DNA from 4 places in the Kitasatospora sp. NPDC093679 genome. Region 4 is predicted to be linked to each of the others. Evidence: riboswitches for the same ligand, from Rfam matches in the RefSeq annotation. Region 4 holds a riboswitch; each other region holds the start of a gene.
What was found. A riboswitch is a leader RNA that binds a small molecule or an ion and turns the genes downstream of it on or off. The one in region 4 is predicted to bind cyclic di-AMP.
Positions count from the first base shown of each region.

Region 1 (4,352 bases), on a different contig from region 4:
GCTGGACGCGGAGCCGGTCTTCCGCGTCCGGATAGCCGATCGGCTGCGGCTCGGCCAGCCCGACCTGGTGAAGGCGCTGGAGTCCGGCGCCGTGCCGGCCGCCGCCGACCCGATGGACGTGGCCGCCGCCGCCTACCTGCTGCGCCCGGCCGGCTGGAGCCGGCTGGTGGTCGAGGCGGGCGACGAGGTCGAGCGGGCGGACGCCGAGGGCGCCGCCGCCGAGGCCGCCCGGGTGGTGGAGAAGCTGCAGGCCGAACTGACGGAGGTGCGTGCCGCCGCCCGCGCGGACCTGGACCGGCACCGCGCAGAGTCGGAGGGCGTCCGCCGGGAGGTGGAGTCGCTGCGCAAGCGCGTCCGGAGCCTGGAGAGCGACACCCGGCGGGCGCAGGCCGAGGCCCGCAAGCTGGCGACCGAGCTGGAGGCGGCGCGGGCCGCCGCGGCCGCCGAGCGCAGTGCGGCGGACGGCGAGGCCCGGCGCCTGCGGCACCGGATCACCGAGCTGGAGACGGCCGCGGAGGCCGGCCGGCGGTCGGCGCGCGAGGGCCGCAGCGTGGAGGACATGCGGCTGCGGCTGCTGCTCGACACGGTGCTGCAGTCGGCGCAGGGCCTGCAGCGCGAGCTGGCGCTGCCGGTGGCGCAGCTGCGCCCGGCCGACCTGGTGGAGGCGGTCGAGCCGGGCTCGGCCAACCCGCACGACGTGGCGCGCCGCGGTCTGGCGGAGGACGACCCCGCACTGCTCGACCAGTTGCTGGCGATCCCTCAGGTGCACCTGGTCGTCGACGGCTACAACGTGACCAAGACCGGGTACCCGACGCTGCCGCTGGAGCAGCAGCGGATGCGGCTGCTGGGCGGTCTGGCGATGCTCGCGCAGCGCACCCAGGCCGAGGTCACCTGCGTCTTCGACGGGCAGGACCTCGACGTCCCGGTGATCATGGCGCCGCCGCGCGGGGTCCGGGTGCGCTTCAGCCGCACCGGGGAGACCGCGGACGAGCTGATCCGCCGCCTGGTGCGGGCCGAGCCGCAGGGCCGGCCGGTCGTGGTGGTCTCCACGGATCGGGAGGTCGCGGACGGCGTACGGAAGGCCGGTGCACGCCCGGTCGCGTCGATCCTGCTGCTCAACCGGCTCGCCCGGCCCTGACGGGCCGTCGGCCCAGGTGGAGGGCCGGGTGGCGGGGTTGTGTCGGGGTGGTGAAATCCAGCGTTCCGCGCCAAGTTCGCCCGGCACGGGAGTGGCGCAGGAGGCGGATCTTCACTAGGGTCTGGCGTCAAACCTATTTTCCGGACGTCCACCCGATCGGGTGAGTCCAGCAGGAAGAAGGAGCTAGTCCCTTGGCCTCCCACCGCCGTCCCAAGCAGCCGAGCCGCGCGCGGGTCACCGTGCTCACCGCTGCCGCCGCGACCGCGGTCGCCCTGTCGGCCCAGGCCGCCGCGCACGCCGCGCCGGCGAAGCCGAGCAAGGACGAGGTGAAGGTCCAGGTCGACAAGCTGCTCGAGGAGCAGGAGCAGGCGGCCGAGAAGTACAACGGCGCCAAGGAGCGGGCCGACCAGCTCCGCAAGCAGGCCGACCAGCTGCAGGACCAGATCGCCCGCAGCCAGGAGCAGCTCTCCCAGGTGGCGTCGGGCCTGTCCGCGGTCGCGGCCGACGAGTACCGCACCGGCGGCGTCGACCCGACGGTCGCGCTGATGCTCTCCTCGAACCCGGACAACTACCTCGCGAAGGCGTCCAGCAACGAGCAGGCCACCGACACCCAGGCCTCGACGCTGAAGGGCCTGCGGGACCAGCAGCGCCGGCTGGACCAGCAGAAGCAGGAGGCCGCCGCCATCCTGTCCGAGCTGGACCGCTCCACCCAGGTCCTGAACGACGCCAAGTCGGAGGTCCAGAAGAAGCTCTCCGAGGCCCAGAGCCTGCTGAGCACGCTGACCGCCGCCGAGCGCGCCGCGGTCCTCGGCACCGACCGCGCCTCGCGCGGCGACAGCCGTTACGACCTGGGCAGCCTGCCGCCGGCCTCCGGTTACGCGGCCACCGCGGTCGCCGCGGCGATGGGCAAGCGCGGCACCCCGTACGTCTGGGGCGCCACCGGCCCGAACTCCTTCGACTGCTCCGGTCTGATGGTCTGGGCGTACGCCAAGGCCGGCGTGTCGCTGCCGCGCACCTCGCAGTCGCAGGCGAGCGTCGGCGCCCGGGTACCCTCCTTGGCCGACGCCCAGCCGGGTGACCTCGTCATCTACTACTCGGACGCGCACCACGTCGGCATGTACATCGGCAACGGCCTCGTCGTCCACGCGCCGCACACCGGCGACGTGGTGAAGGTGATGGACGCCGACACCCTGCCGATCAAGACGATCCGCCGCGTCTGACCCTCCGGTAGCAATTCGGACATAAGCCTCACCTGTGGCGTTTCTGATGCCGCATGACACGCCCGGGCGTGTCGCGATCACCGTGTGATCTCCGACACGCCCGGGCGTCGCGTTTTGTCCGCCGGCGGGTGACATCGCGTCATCCGAGCGTGGATCGCCGGTCACTGGCGGTCGCAATCACATTTTCACGACAACATTTCCCCGTCGTTTTTCTGACAAGGATTTGAACGGATCACGGATCGGTTACTAGGGTCATCCCCACGGATCACCGCACAGTGGTTCGCCCAACCCGGGCGACGGCGGTGGTCGCCGCCGAGTCCGCGACGCAGCAGGACGGTCCCGACCGTCCACGGGGAGCCCCTGCGGGGGTGCTGTCGAACGGAGCCGGGGAACCACGTTTCCCCCGGGGTGAATCGGCGTCAGGTCGGCCGCGCCGGCCGGGCCGCGGTCGGACCGCGGACGGGCGGGTGCGGGCGTGAGGCGTCGTAGGGCAATGCTTCCGGCCCGAACCCGTCAGCTCACCCGGTAGGCGGTGTGAGGAAGAAGGAGTCCGCCTTCGTGGCGTCCCATCGTCGTCCCAAGCCCGTCGGCCGTACCCGCGCCTCGATCCTGACTGCGGCAGCCGCCACTGCGGTGGCCCTCTCCTCGCAGACCGGCGCGCACGCGGACCCGACCCCCACCAAGGAGCAGGTCGCGGCCCAGGTCGACCAGCTCAACGAGCAGGCCGAGGCCTCCAACGAGGCCTACCTCGCGGCCGAGCAGAAGCAGCAGGACCTGCAGAAGCAGGTCACCCAGCTGCAGGACCAGGTCGCCCGCCAGCAGGCGGAGGTCAGCGGCGTCCAGGGCCGCCTCGCCGAGGTCGCGGCCCAGCAGTACCGCGACGGCGGCATCTCGCCGACCGTCCAGCTGATGCTCTCCAGCAACCCGGGCGAGTTCCTGGGTCAGGCCGGCGCGGTCAGCCGGATGAGCGCCACCCAGGCCGACACCCTCAAGTCCTTCAAGGCCGAGCAGGCCAAGCTGGACGGCCAGAAGGCCGAGGCCGAGCACAAGCTCGCCGAGCTGGACACCAGCACCCGCGCGCTGAAGGCCAAGAAGGAGGAGTTCCAGGACAAGCTGGCCAAGGCCAGCGCCCTGCTGAACACCCTCACCCAGAAGGAGAAGGACGACCTCGCCGCGGCCGAGGCGAAGGCGGCCTCCGCGGCCAAGTCCACCGCGGACCGCGCCTCGCGGGACACCGCCCGTCCCGACCTCGGCAGTGCGGACGTGCCCTCGGGCTCGTACACCGCCAAGGCGATCGCGGCCGTCAAGTCCGCGCTGGGCGCCCCGTACGTGTACGGTGCGACCGGCCCGAGCACCTTCGACTGCTCCGGTCTGATGCAGTGGGCGTACGGCAAGGCCGGCGTCTCGATCCCGCGCACCTCGCAGTCCCAGGCCGGCGCGGGCACCAACATCGGCACCAACATCGCCAACGCCAAGCCCGGCGACCTGGTGATCTACTACAGCGACCAGCACCACGTCGGCATGTACGTGGGCGGCGGGCAGGTCATCCACGCGCCGCACACCGGTGCGGTCGTCCGCTACGTCTCGGCGACGGCCATGCCGATCTCGGCGATCGTCCGGGTCTGACGGTCCGTCCGGCGGCTCCCCGCGGGCCCGGCTCCCCCTGTGGGGCCGGGCCCGCGGCCGTTGCCGCACCCGGCGGCCCGGTCGGCAGAATGTCCGATTGAAGGTCAAATATTCGGTGCTGGCAGGGTTTGGACTAGCCCGGCCGGACTCGCTAACGTCTGCCCCCGGATGTCCGCGAGGACGCCCGCCCGACCCGGGCGGCGGCGGCCGTCCGTCCGCAGGAACGGAGCCGCCGCCGCATGTCCGCGCACCGACGCCCCCAACTGCCGGGCGGCCACACCCTCGCCCGGGCCCTGGTGCTCACGGCCGCGGCGACCACGGCCGTCGGCGCCACCGTCGGCACCGCGGCCCACGGCGCCCCCGCCGAC
Region 1 is NZ_JBFBDW010000046.1:25,326-29,677, reverse strand. Features, by position in the region: gene AB0O09_RS29280 (NYN domain-containing protein) at 1-1,138, shown strand, start outside; gene AB0O09_RS29275 (NlpC/P60 family protein) at 1,330-2,358, shown strand; cyclic di-AMP (ydaO/yuaA leader) riboswitch at 2,718-2,906, shown strand; gene AB0O09_RS29270 (NlpC/P60 family protein) at 2,917-3,984, shown strand; gene AB0O09_RS29265 (NlpC/P60 family protein) at 4,224-4,352, shown strand, end outside.
Region 1: it holds a riboswitch for cyclic di-AMP, as region 4 does, so the genes downstream of both, AB0O09_RS29270 (NlpC/P60 family protein) here and AB0O09_RS11440 (transglycosylase family protein) in region 4, are expected to answer to the same signal.

Region 2 (4,352 bases), on a different contig from region 4:
CAGCGACATGATGGCGCTCGGCGCGATCCGGGCGGCCCGGCAGCGCGGCCTCGCGGTGCCGCAGGACGTCTCGGTGGTCGGGTTCGACGACTCGCCGTTGATAGCGTTCACCGAGCCGCCGCTGACCACGATCCGCCAGCCGGTGGAGGCCATGGCCATCGCGGCCGTGGACGCCCTGCTGGAGGAGGTCGGCGGCAACCCCGCGCAGCGCGCGGAGTTCATGTTCCAGCCGGAGCTCGTGATGCGCGGCTCCACCGGCGCCAGCGTGCGCTGACCCCCGCCACGGGCCGACGGGCCCGAGGCACACCCTCGCGGCCCCGGAGAGCCCTCTCTCCGGGGCCGCGGGCGTTTCCGGGGGCAGGGCCCAGGGGCGCGGGGCAACAACCCAGGGGCGCGGGGCAACCGTTCAGGGGGCGCGGGAGGTGCTCCACGCGCCCCTGGTGGTCGGCCCGGCGCCCCCGGCGGCTGATCCCCCCGGGCGTGTGCCTCAGCCCTCTTCGACGGTGCGGTGGGGGCGGGTGGTGCGTTCGGCGGCGGCGGCGTCGCCGGTGCGGGCCTCGGTGCGGCGGCTGCGGGCCAGGTAGTCGCGGACGATCAGCTCCACCGCGTCCTGCGGGTTGCCCGCCCCGACGGCCAGCATGACCTCGATCGCCAGATCGGCGTCCAGCGTGACGGTGACCTTCGCTGCCATGGCGGCTCCTCAACTCCGTGGGGGCGTCAGCCTATCCGTGCGGGCAGGCCGAAGCCCCGGGGCGGCGGGAGGCCGCTCCGGGGCTGCGGAGGGGGAGAGGAGCGCCCGGGCCGAGGGACCCAGGTACGGCTTCGGGCGCCTGCCCCGGCGTACGCGACGCCGGGAGGGGTGGTTCAGACCCGGCCGGCGAAGTCCGGGGCCCAGTTGGCGATGGTCTGGACGCGGACGCCGGCGCTCGGGTTGGCGGCCTCGACGTACTTGCCGTCGCCGATGTACATGGCGACGTGGTGCACGCCCGAGTTGGCGCCGTTGTTGGACCAGAACAGCAGGTCGCCCGGCTGCAGGTTGTCCAGCGAGACGCGGGTGGAGTAGTCGGCCTGGTCGGCGGCGACGCGCGGGACGGAGATGCCCGCGGCGCGCAGCGCGGCCTGGGTGAGGCCGGAGCAGTCCCAGCCGCCGTTGCCGGTGCCGCCGTAGATGTAGGCCTGACCCACCTTGGAGAGCGCGAAGTTGACCGCGGCGGCCTTGGAGCCGGTGGCGGTCTGCGCGGCCGTGGCGGTGCTCGCCTTGACCGCGGTGGTCGCCGGCTTGGCGGCGGCCGGGGCGGCCTGGGCCGGGGTGGAGGACGCCTTGGCCGGGGTGCCCAGCGACAGCTTCTGGCCCGGGTAGATGGTGTGCGGACCGTTCTTCAGGACCGACTTGTTGATCTCGTAGAGCTTCTGCCAGCCGCCCTGGACGTGGTTGTGCTCGGCGATGGTCGACAGCCAGTCGCCGGCCCGCACGGTGTAGGTGGCGCCGTGGCTCCACTGGCCCTGCCAGGACTTCTGGCCCTGCCAGGCCTTGCCGTCCTGCGAGGTGCCGGTGGAGGCGGTCGAGCCGGTGGAGGCGGCCGGCGCGGCCGGGGCGGCCGGCTTGGCGGGGGTGGTGGCCGCCGGGGCCGGGGTGGAGGCGGAGCCGCCGGTGTTGATCTCGGGGGCCGGACCGCCCTTGGTCAGGCCGGCCTTGACGGAGCAGACGGGCCAGGCGCCGGGGCCCTGGACGGCCAGCACCTTCTCGGCGACGGCGATCTGCTGGTCCTTGGTGGCCAGGTCGGCGCGGGAGGCGTAGCTGCCGCCGCCGAAGGAGGTCCAGGTGCTGTTGGTGAACTGGAGGCCGCCGTAGAAGCCGTTGCCGGTGTTGATGTGCCAGTCGCCGGAGGACTCGCACTGGGCGACCTTGTCCCAGGTGGAGACCGAGGCGGCGGAGGCGGTGCCGGCGGCCAGCGACGGGATGCTGAGGCCGATGCCGACGACGCCGGTGGTGGCGAGAATGCGGCGGCCACGCTTGGAGTTGATGGACAGCATGAAGCAGCGTTCCTCTCCCACGCCTGCGAGGTGAGCTGTCGGATTCGGGCTGGAGTTGCCCGGCCGCGCGCGCAGGATCCGGCGATCCCTCGCCGTTTCCGCGCGTGCGGCTTCACCCCAAGCCGGGGAGCGGTGCTGGACCGTTCCCGGGCGACTTACCTGGTTCCCCCGCCCCTGCCGAAGTGCGTTTCGCATTGCCAGTCGGACCGCCGGCAGGACTCGGCGTTCGGGCCAACTGGGTCCGTGTGACCACGAACGTGGGAGGACATTAGACAGAGTTAAGTTCAAACCGCAAATATGTGTGATGCCGGTCACAGTCGATCTTGGTATATTCCATGATCGATCCCTTGATCTTTTCGTGATCGACTTCTGTCGATTTCCGGCAAGGCCCTTCCGGGAAAACCGGCCTGTTTATGCTTCAGGGCGGGGGCCGGGCAACGGTCCGGGGGGAGGGGTCGACCGCTCATGGATCACCACGGGCGGCACCGGGAGGCGGCGTCCGGCGGAGTGCCGCGACGGCCGGCGCCGCACCGTCGGGTCGGCCGGCGCAGGATGCTCGTCTGGCTCGGGATCTCCACCGCCGCGGCCGCGGTCGGCGGTGGCGAGTTGGCCCGCCGCGCGCTCGCCTCGTCGGCTGCGCCCGCGGTGGCGGCCGCGCCCCTCCTCGCGGCCTCCGAGGGGCCCTCCGCCGGGCACGCGCGGGCCGTCCCGGCTCCTGTCGACCCCTCGCCCTCCCCGGTCGATCTGACGGGCCGCCGCTGGTCCGACCCGGCGGGCTGGGGCGGCGCCGTCCCCGGGGCGAGGAGCGCCGTCAGGATCGCCGACCGTGTCCTGCTGGACGCCGACGCGTCGATCGGTTCCCTGGTGGTCGAGCCGGGCGGCTCGCTGGTCTTCGCCCCCGGGCGCAGCCTCACGCTCTCCTCCGCGGGCGCCGTGGAGGTCCGCGGCATCCTGGCGTTGGCCCCGGCGGACGGCTCGGTGCACACCCTGAGATTTCCGTCCGTGGACGAACGAAGCTTCCGTGGCGGCGGCATGACGGTGGTGGAGGGAGACGTCGGGCTCTGGGTGACCGGCACCGGCTACCTGCGGCTGGACGGCGCCGCCAAGACCGCCTGGGTCCGTGCGGCCACCGCGCTGCGGGCCGGCGACACCGAGCTGCGGCTGGCCGAGCCGCCCGTCGGCTGGCGGGCGGGCGACGAGCTGGCCGTCACGCCGACCGGACCCCCGAGCGAGGACGAATTCTCCACCCGGTACGATCTGTGCACGATCGGACGGGTCGACGGCAAGACCGTCACGCTGACCGCACCCCTGGCGCACCCGCACCCGCGGGTGACCGCCGGCGGCGGCGTCGCGGTCGGCGCCGAGGTGCTCAACCTGACCCGCAGCGTCCGGATCGAGGGCACCGCCGAGGGTCGCGCCCACGTCCACCTGACCAGCTCGCGCCGGGCCGACGTCCGGCACGCCGCACTGCGCTGGCTCGGCCCGCGGCAGCCGGGCAAGGAGACCTGGAACGGCTCGCCGGTCACCGAGCCCGTGCTCGGCCGGTACGGCCTGCACTTCCACATGCTCGGCGACACCTCCCGCGGCACCGTCGTCGAGGGCGTCGTGGTCCGCGACAGCGGCAGCCACGCCTTCGTCCCGCACGCCAGCCACGGCATCACCTTCCGCAGCTGCATCAGCCACAACACCTGGGAGGACGCCTACTGGTGGGACGGCCCGCCGGACACCCGCACCCCGCAGGCGCCGTCCGACGACATCACCTACGAGTCCTGCGTGGCCTCCCGCACCGTCCACGAGCCGAACCCCCGCGGCTACCGGCTCACCGGCTTCTCGCTCGGCGCCGGCACCGGCGGCACCGCCCGCGACTGCGTGGCCGTCGGCGTCCAGGGCGCCACCGGCGCCTCGGGCTACGAGTGGCCGGAGACCAGCGAGGGCGTCTGGACCTTCGAGCGCTGCCTGGCCCACAACAACCTCGAGAACGGCGTCTTCGTCTGGCTGAACGCCCGTCACCACCACACCCTGGAACGCTTCGTCGCGTACCACAACGGCGGCTGGGGCATCGAGCACGGCGCCTACCTCAACGACTTCGACTACAACGGCGGCGTGCTGTACGGCAACGGCGCCGGGGGAGTGGCCGTGCACGCGCTCGGCCGGGACAGGGGCACCGTCTTCGACGGCCTGCTGATCGACGCCGCGGGCCAGTCCGACTACGCCGTCGCCACCGCCGAACACCAGCTCGCCGGAACGACGGTGACGATCGGTCGGAGTCACCTGACGGGCTATCGGAAGGCCGGCGTCGCCTTCCGGGCCACCACGGA
Region 2 is NZ_JBFBDW010000055.1:14,911-19,262, reverse strand. Features, by position in the region: gene AB0O09_RS31765 (LacI family DNA-binding transcriptional regulator) at 1-274, shown strand, start outside; gene AB0O09_RS31760 (hypothetical protein) at 488-691, opposite strand; gene AB0O09_RS31755 (transglycosylase family protein) at 865-2,034, opposite strand; cyclic di-AMP (ydaO/yuaA leader) riboswitch at 2,040-2,238, opposite strand; gene AB0O09_RS31750 (hypothetical protein) at 2,587-4,352, shown strand, end outside.
Region 2: it holds a riboswitch for cyclic di-AMP, as region 4 does, so the genes downstream of both, AB0O09_RS31755 (transglycosylase family protein) here and AB0O09_RS11440 (transglycosylase family protein) in region 4, are expected to answer to the same signal.

Region 3 (4,352 bases), on a different contig from region 4:
CGCCCGCCAGGACGTCGAACTCGTCCGCCGCAATTCACCGTTCCGTACGGCTCCCGCCGCCCAGGCGCCGGGAGCCGTACGGAACACCCGTGTTCGGAGGCACTTCCCCATGGCGCTCATCTTCTTCAACGGCCAGGCGATGACCGGCGGCCCGTTCCACCCGCTGGTCGCCGAGTACCTGGTCGGCCCGGTCCGCACCGCACCCGGCCACCGCTTCTTCTCCGTCCGCGACGTCTGCCCCGGCCTGCTGCCCGACCCGGGCGGCAGCGCGGCGATCGAGGGCGAGCTCTACGACCTCCCGCTGGAGCACCTGCGGGACGCCGTCCTGCCGGGCGAGCCTCCGGAGTTGGAGCTCGGCGTGATCGCCCTCTCGGACGGCACGCCGTGCCTGTCCATGGTGCTGCGCCGCGGTGAGCTCGAGCGCGGGGTGCACCGCGAGATCACCGGCCACGGCGGCTGGCGGGCCTACCTGGCCACCCTCGGCCGCACCGCCTGACCGGCGCCCCCGGGGGGAGGGCGCCGGTCGGGCGGACGCGGAAGGTCAGCCCGCCTTCCAGAACTTGACCGAGTCGACGGCGATGTCCGCCGAGGAGCCCACGGCGGGCACGGTGCCGCCGAGGGCCGTCTCGGACTGCAGCACCCAGTGCATCGAGTTGGCGGGGATGCGCGCGGTGGAGCGCCCGATCACCTTGCCGTCCAGGTAGAAGGTCACGCCGTCCTTCTGCCAGTCGACCGCCGAGGTGTGCCACGCGCCGGCGGTCGGGACGCCGCTGGAGTAGGCGTCCTGGTCGCTGCCCGAGGTGGCGTCGGCGCGGTGCATGAAGGCGCCGATCGAGCCGTTGAGGTCGCCCTCGGGGAAGTCGATCTCGCCGTGCTGCGGCCAGACGCCGTCGTCCGGCCAGAGCAGCCACGCCATCTTGTAGCCGGAGGCCGAGGTCGCCTTCCAGGTCACCTCGAAGCGCCCGTACTGGACGCCGTCGCCGGAGGCGGACGGCAGCTTGGGCACCGGTGCGGAGACCCAGGTGCCGGAGGCGTCCCGGTTGAGGTGGAGGTTCATCTGGCCGTTGGCGATGGACATCGTCCTCGACGGCGAGTAGGTGCCGTTCTTGCTGGTGTCCTTCCAGCCGTCCGGGTAGGCCCACCACTTGCCGTCCACCGCGGCCGGCAGTCCGGAGCAGTGGCTGGCGGTGATGGACGGGCCGTTGGAGCAGCCCGTCCAGCTGCCGAGCGGCACGTTGACGCCGTCGAAGTCGTCCGACCAGGTCGGCGCACCGGCCGTCGAGGTGGGGGAGGAGCTCGCCGACGGGGAGGCGGCGAAGCTCGGCGCCGCCGTGGTCGGGGACGCGGTCGGCGTGGTGGGCGCCGGGGTGGCGCTCGCCGTGGGGGAGGTGCTCGGCGCCACCGGGGCGGCGGTCGGGCTCGGGCTCGGGGCCGGCGCGGCGGTGCCCGCGTCGCGGACGTCCAGCGTCTGCACCGGGAGGTCGTGCCAGCGCCGGTCGGCGTCCTGCCAGGTGCCGAAGGCGGTGTAGACGCCGGCCGGCAGGGTGCGGGCGGCGGTGGTGACGGTGACCCCGTCGGGGCAGATCCGCACGTTGCGGCCGCTGCCGGGGAAGTCCAGCTTGTTGCCGGCGGCGTCGCGGACGGCGACGCCGATCCTCCGGGCGGTGAAGCAGGCGGAGGAGTGGACGGAGAGGGAGGCGGCTGCCGCGGTGTTCGCGGCCATGGCGACCGGCGAGAGCCGGTCCTGGGTCACCTCGGGCACGTTGGCGGCCTCGGCGCTGCCCAGGAAGGGGACGGCCAGCAGGCCGAGCCCGGCGACCGCGCCCACCTTGAGGGCGATGGCGGAAACAGGCATGGAGTTGTTCCTCGACGACGCCTGCGAGGTGAGCTGTCGGATTCGGGCCGTCAGGTGGCCCGGCCGCCCGGTGGGCGGCTTCACCCCGAGCCCTGGCCGTACGCGAGCATGCGCGCGGGGCCAGGGCGACTTACCTGGTTCCCCCGCTCCCGTCCGTGTCGCATCTCGCGTTGCCGTCACCGGGCGGACGGGACTCGGCGGTCCCGGGACGGGGCCCGCATGGAGCGGGCGTCCGAGCAGGTTAGCAGTGTCCTCCCGGAGGGCAAGGCATCGGACCGTCGATGTCAGGTCCGTCACATCCGGGCGCGCCGCAGCCCCCGGACCCTCGCCGTGGGTCCGGGGGCTGTGCTCCGTACGGCCACCGGCCCGCTGTGGGCCGGCCGGGGGCCACGGAGTCCGGGTGGCGTACCGTCCCTGGTACGGCCCGGAGTGCGGGGGGTCAGGCGCGGGAGGCGAGCTCCTTCGCGGCGCGGGCGCAGGCCAGCGCGATCCGGTCCTCGTCGACGGTGGTCAGCACGCCCTTCTCGACGACGGCGTTGCCGTTGACGAACAGCACCGCCAGCGGCGGCAGGGCGCCCATGGTGAGCGCGGCCACCGGGTCGGCGATCGAGGAGTGCATGATGCCGTCGACCTTCCACAGGGCCAGGTCGGCGAGCTTGCCGGCCTCGATGGAGCCGATCTCGTTCTGCCGGCCGAGCACCCGGGCGCCGCCCATGGTGCCCAGACGCAGCGACTGGCGTGCCGTCAGCGCGTCGGGGCGGCCGTGCAGGCGGTTGATCAGCAGCGCGTTGCGCAGCTCGGTGCCGAGCTCGCCGGACTCGTTGGAGGCGGTGCCGTCGACGCCGAGGCCCACCGGCACGCCGGCCTTCAGCATGTCCGGGACGCGGGCGATGCCGGCCGCCAGACGGGCGTTGGACGAGGGGCAGTGGGCGACACCGGTGCCGGTCTCGGCGAACTTGGCGATGTCGGAGTCGTTCATGTGGACGCAGTGCGCCATCCACACGTCCTCGCCGAGCCAGCCGGTGGACTCGAAGTAGTCGGTCGGGCCCATGCCGAACAGCTCCTTGCAGAACTGCTCCTCCTCGGCCGTCTCCGAGCCGTGGGTGTGCAGCCGGACGCCCTTGCGGCGGGCCAGCACGGCCGACTCCCTGAGGAGTTCGGTGGAGACCGAGAAGGGCGAGCAGGGCGCGAGGGCCACGTGCAGCATCGAGCCGAAGGAGGCGTCGTGCCACGTGTCGACGGCGGCCTCGGAGGCGATCAGGATGTCCTCGGTCCGCTCCACCGCGTGGTCCGGCGGCAGGCCGCCGTCCTTCTTGCTGCGGTCCATCGAGCCGCGCAGCGCGGTGAAGCGCAGGCCGAGCTCCTGCACGCCCTCGATCGAGGCGCCGAGGACGTCGCCGCCGCCCTGCGGGAAGACGTAGTGGTGGTCGGAGGCGGTGGTGCAGCCGGACTTGAGCAGCGCGGCGGCCGAGCCCTGGGTGGCGGCGTGCACCAGCTTCTCGTCGATCCGGGCCCAGGTCGGGTAGAGCGCGACCAGCCAGTCGAAGAGGATGTCGTCCTGGGCGAGGCCGCGGGTGATCCACTGGTAGAAGTGGTGGTGGGTGTTGACCAGGCCCGGGGTGACCAGATGGCCCTCGCCGTTGATCCGGCGCACCACGTTGTCCAGCCACTGCGGGGCGGGGCCGTCGCCGACCGACTCGATCCGGTTGCCGAGGATCACCACGTGGCCGCGGGCGTACTCGGTGTCGTCTGCGTCCACCGTCGCGACGGCGACGTTCTCGATCACGATCCGCTGGTCGGCGGGTGGGGGCTGGACTGCCATGGCGTGAACTCCTTGGGGGCGAGGGCTGGGGGTGTGCCGCGGGCGGGGCGGCGGGTGGGGCGGGCCGGACGGGGTGCGGAGGCCGGTGCGGGGAAGCACAGGGGCCCCGCGGCGGCGCCGTCCGGCCCGTGGCGGGCGGGTGCCGGTCCGGTCAGGCGACGGGTATGACCGGGACGACGCCCTCGCGGTGGACGGTGCCCTCGATCAGGCCGTACATCCGGTCGGCGGCGTAGTACACCTCGTTCTCGTTCTTGAGGCCGAAGGGCTCCAGGTCGACGAGGAAGTGGTGCTTGTTGGGGAGCTCCAGGCGGACCTCGTCCACCTCGGCGCGGTTGTTCAGCACCCGGGTGCCCATCGCGTGCAGGGTCTGCTGCAGCGAGTAGGAGTACGTCTCGGCGAAGGCCTCCAGCATGTGGCGCTTCACGTGGTTGTAGGAGCGGTTCCAGTTCGGCTGCGGCTCGTCGTCGCGGCCGGTGTAGCCGTACTTCCAACGGGCCGTCACCTGGGTCGCCAGGATGCGGTCGTAGGCCTCCTGGAGGGTGGTGTACTTGTCCTTGATGTAGCCCCAGAACTCGGAGTTGGTCGTGTTCATCACGACCAGGTCCTTGAGTCCGGAGATCACCTGGACGGACTCGCCGTCGAACACGATCTCGGAGGTGCGTACCTCCTGGCCGT
Region 3 is NZ_JBFBDW010000040.1:17,339-21,690, reverse strand. Features, by position in the region: gene AB0O09_RS27315 (gamma-glutamylcyclotransferase) at 110-496, shown strand; gene AB0O09_RS27310 (glycoside hydrolase family 16 protein) at 542-1,855, opposite strand; cyclic di-AMP (ydaO/yuaA leader) riboswitch at 1,859-2,035, opposite strand; gene AB0O09_RS27305 (8-oxoguanine deaminase) at 2,295-3,677, opposite strand; gene pucL (factor-independent urate hydroxylase) at 3,829-4,352, opposite strand, start outside.
Region 3: it holds a riboswitch for cyclic di-AMP, as region 4 does, so the genes downstream of both, AB0O09_RS27310 (glycoside hydrolase family 16 protein) here and AB0O09_RS11440 (transglycosylase family protein) in region 4, are expected to answer to the same signal.

Region 4 (4,352 bases):
ACCGGGCAGCCGGGGCGGTCGAGCTCGGTGGCGAGGTCCTCCGCGACGCCCGGGCGCAGATCGGCGACGAGCATGCCCGCGGCGCCCGCGGCGGCGAAGCGGCGGGCCAGGTCGGCCCCCTCGCCCCCGCTCAGTACGGCGATGACGACCACTGCCCCGGCTACTCGCACGGCCTGCTCCTCTCTGAGCACGACACCCCGCGGGCGGCTCCGCACGTCCGCCCTCACGGTTATCGGAGGATCGTAGGCACCTCGCGACCCTCCGCAACAGGGATTACCCCCCAGGTGACCAGGCTCACGCCCGTCCGGGCCGATCGGATCCGGCCGTCCCGCACGGGCCCCCGGGCAGCCCCTCCCGACGCCGCCCGCGCGGGCCGGCCGGACCGGGCGGGCCGGGCGGGCGCCGTCGGGAGGGGCGCCCGGCAGCGGATACGGTCGGGGCATGCCGGAGACCCCCCGACCCGACGACCGACCCGAACTCTTCACCTGGGAGTTCGCCGCCGACCCCTACCCCGCGTACGCCTGGCTGCGCGAGCACGCGCCGGTGCACCGCACCACGCTGCCCAGCGGGGTGGACGCCTGGCTGGTGACCCGGTACGCGGACGCCCGGCAGGCGCTCGCGGACGCCCGGCTCTCCAAGAACCCGGTGCACCACAGCGGGCAGGCGCACCGCTCCGGCCGGGTCGGCATCCCGGGCGAGCGGCAGGCCGATCTGATGACCCACCTGCTGAACATCGACCCGCCGGACCACACCCGGCTGCGCCGGTTGGTCTCCAAGGCGTTCACGCCGCGCCGGGTGGCGGAGTTCGAGCCGCGGGTGCAGCAGCTCACCGACCGGCTGATCGACTCCTTCGCCGGGCGTGGCACGGCCGACCTGATCCACGAGTTCGCCTTCCCGCTGCCGATCTACGCGATCTGCGACCTGCTCGGCGTGCCGCCGGAGGACCAGGACGACTTCCGGGACTGGGCCGGCATGATGCTGCGACACACGAAGCCGGGCCAGCCCGGCGGGCAGCGCGGCGGCGTCGGCCGGGCCGTGAAGCGGATCCGCACGTACCTGGCGGAGCTGATCCACCGCAAGCGGGCCGACCTCGGCGACGACCTGATCTCCGGCCTGATCCGGGCCAGCGACCACGGCGAGCACCTGACCGAGAACGAGGCCGCGGCGATGGCCTTCATCCTGCTGTTCGCCGGCTTCGAGACCACCGTCAACCTGATCGGCAACGGCCTGCACGCCCTGCTGCGCAACCCCGGGCAGCGGGCGCTGCTGCAGGAGTCGGTGGCACGCGGCGAGAGCGGCCTGCTGGAGACCGGGATCGAGGAGCTGCTGCGCTACGACGGGCCGGTGGAGCTGGCCACCTGGCGGTTCGCGACCCGGCCGCTGACGATCGGCGGGGTGGAGATCCCGGTCGGCGACCCGGTGCTGGTGGTGCTGGCGGCGGCCGACCGCGACCCGGCCCGGTTCTCCGGCGAGAACACCCTGGACCTCGCCCGCGCCGACAACCCGCACCTGGGCTTCGGCCACGGCATCCACTACTGCATCGGCGCCCCGCTGGCCCGCCTGGAGGGCCGGGCCGCCCTGGCGACGCTGCTGACCCGACTGCCGGACCTCGCCCTGGACGCCGACCCGGCGGACCTGCGCTGGCGCGGCGGCCTCATCATGCGGGGCCTGCGCGAGCTGCCGGTCGCCTTCACCCCGGTGGGGCCGTCCGGGCGGCGCGACCCGGTCTGACGGTGTGTCGCACCGGTCGGATCCGGTCGGAACTGAACACTCGTCAATCAGGAAACACCTGCATCGTTCGTGGGCGATAATCAGGTCTCCGTAATTGCTCCGTGATACCCGCGATATGGGCTTGTGATCGGTCGTTCGATCTGCTTACTCTCCCGAACAGTCCGCAGCCGCGGACCCCGGCACGGCAACGCCGAATCCTGTCCGCCGTGCCCGGGCCTCACGACCGAGACCCAGGACAGGGGCGGGGGAACCACGTTCGTCGCCGTCCCCACGGCTAGGGGTGAAGCCGCGTCAGCAGGGCCCCTCCTGCGGCCGCGGCCGGGCCAGCCTCCCGGTCCGAACCCGACAGCTCACCTCGCAGGCGTTCGGAGAGGGACAACCCATGCTCTTCACCGGACCTGGCCGCCACCGCCGCAGGACGTCCGCCGAGAAGGCGGTCGCCGTCGCGGGTGTCACGGGTGTCGGCCTCGCCCTGCCGCTGCTCACCGCGGGCGGAGCCCATGCCGCCCCCGTCTCGATCTGGGACAAGGTCGCCCAGTGCGAGAGCGGCGGCAACTGGAGGATCAACACCGGCAACGGCTTCTACGGCGGGCTGCAGTTCACCGCCCGGACCTGGAAGGGGTTCGGCGGCGCCCGGTACGCCCCGCTCGCCCACCAGGCGAGCAAGAGCGAACAGATCGCCGTCGCCGAGAAGGTGCTGGCCTCCCAGGGGCCCGGCGCGTGGCCGGTGTGTTCCAAACGCGCCGGCCTGACCCGCGCGTCCGCCGGGAGCGGCGGGACGCGCAGCGGCACCGGACAGACGCAGGCCCCGGCGGCCCCGGCGTCGCCGCAGTTCCCCGGCCGCGGCGGCTTCGACGCCGACTCCGGCGTGTACTGGTACCAGAAGGACGACCAGTGGTACTGGACGGCGCACCAGGAGGTCTACGAGCGCCACCTGCCGCCGGCGCCCACCGGGCCGGCCGACCCGGCCGACGGCGGCGCCGACGAGGGCGCCCGCACCCTGCAGGCCGTTCCGGTGCCCTCCCTCGGCCGCGAGCAGTACACCGTGCAGGAGGGCGACACGCTGTCCGGCATCGCCGCCGCGCACGGGCTGCCCGGCGGCTGGGAGCAGCTGTACGCGAACAACCGCGAGGCCGTCGGCGCCGATCCGGACCTGATCCTGCCCGGCCAGCAGCTGCGCCTGGCCTGACGGTCCGGCACGGTACGAACGGTCCGTCCGCCCGCGGGGCGGCACCCGCGGGCGGACGGCCGGTTTTGTGGTCCTTCAGGTGAACTACCGGCGAGTAGACCGGCCACACGGTGAGACAGGGCCATGCGCGGCACGGCCCGGTGGGCCCGTGCGGTTAGGCTCTGGTCGTAACGACCCTCATCCGCTTCCGCTAGGAGATGCCTCGTGCCGTCCATTGATGTCGTCGTAGCCCGCGAAATCCTCGACTCCCGCGGTAACCCCACGGTCGAGGTCGAGGTCGGCCTCGACGACGGCAGCACCGGTCGTGCCGCTGTCCCGTCCGGTGCCTCCACCGGTGCCTTCGAGGCCCTGGAGCTTCGCGACGGCGACAAGAACCGCTACTTCGGCAAGGGCGTGGAGAAGGCCGTCCTCGCCGTCATCGAGCAGATCGGCCCGGAGCTGGTCGGCTACGACGCCACCGAGCAGCGCCTGATCGACCAGGCCATGCTCGACCTGGACGCCACCCCCGACAAGTCCTCGCTCGGCGCCAACGCGATCCTCGGCGTCTCCCTCGCCGTGGCGCACGCCGCCTCCGAGGCCAGCGACCTGCCGCTGTTCCGCTACCTGGGCGGCCCCAACGCCCACGTGCTGCCCGTCCCGATGATGAACATCCTCAACGGCGGCTCGCACGCGGACTCCAACGTCGACATCCAGGAGTTCATGATCGCCCCGATCGGCGCGGAGTCCTTCTCCGAGGCCGTCCGCTGGGGCGTCGAGGTCTACCACACCCTCAAGGGCGTGCTGAAGGAGCGCGGCCTGTCCACCGGCCTCGGCGACGAGGGCGGCTTCGCGCCGAACCTGGACTCCAACCGCGAGGCGCTCGACCTGATCGTCGAGGCCATCAAGAAGGCCGGCTACACCCCGGGCAAGGACGTCGCGCTCGCCCTGGACGTCGCCTCCTCCGAGTTCCACAACGACGGCGCCTACACCTTCGAGGGCAAGGCGATCTCCTCCGCCGAGCTCATCGACTACTACGCCGAGCTGGTCGCCGCGTACCCGCTGGTCTCCATCGAGGACCCGCTGGACGAGTCGGACTGGGACGGCTGGAAGGCCATGACCGACAAGCTGGGCGACAAGGTCCAGCTGGTCGGCGACGACCTGTTCGTCACCAACCCGGAGCGCCTGCGCCGCGGCATCGAGACCGGCACCGCCAACGCGCTGCTGGTGAAGGTCAACCAGATCGGCTCGCTCACCGAGACCCTGGACGCCGTCGAGCTGGCCCAGCGCAACGGCTACCGCTGCATGATGTCGCACCGCTCCGGCGAGACCGAGGACGTCACCATCGCCGACCTCGCCGTCGCCACCAACTGCGGCCAGATCAAGACCGGCGCCCCGGCCCGCTCCGAGCGCGTCGCCAAGTACAACCAGCTGCTGCGCATCGAGGAGATCCTCG
Region 4 is NZ_JBFBDW010000010.1:102,915-107,266, reverse strand. Features, by position in the region: gene AB0O09_RS11450 (SDR family NAD(P)-dependent oxidoreductase) at 1-170, opposite strand, end outside; gene AB0O09_RS11445 (cytochrome P450) at 442-1,731, shown strand; cyclic di-AMP (ydaO/yuaA leader) riboswitch at 1,944-2,109, shown strand; gene AB0O09_RS11440 (transglycosylase family protein) at 2,114-2,920, shown strand; gene eno (phosphopyruvate hydratase) at 3,125-4,352, shown strand, end outside.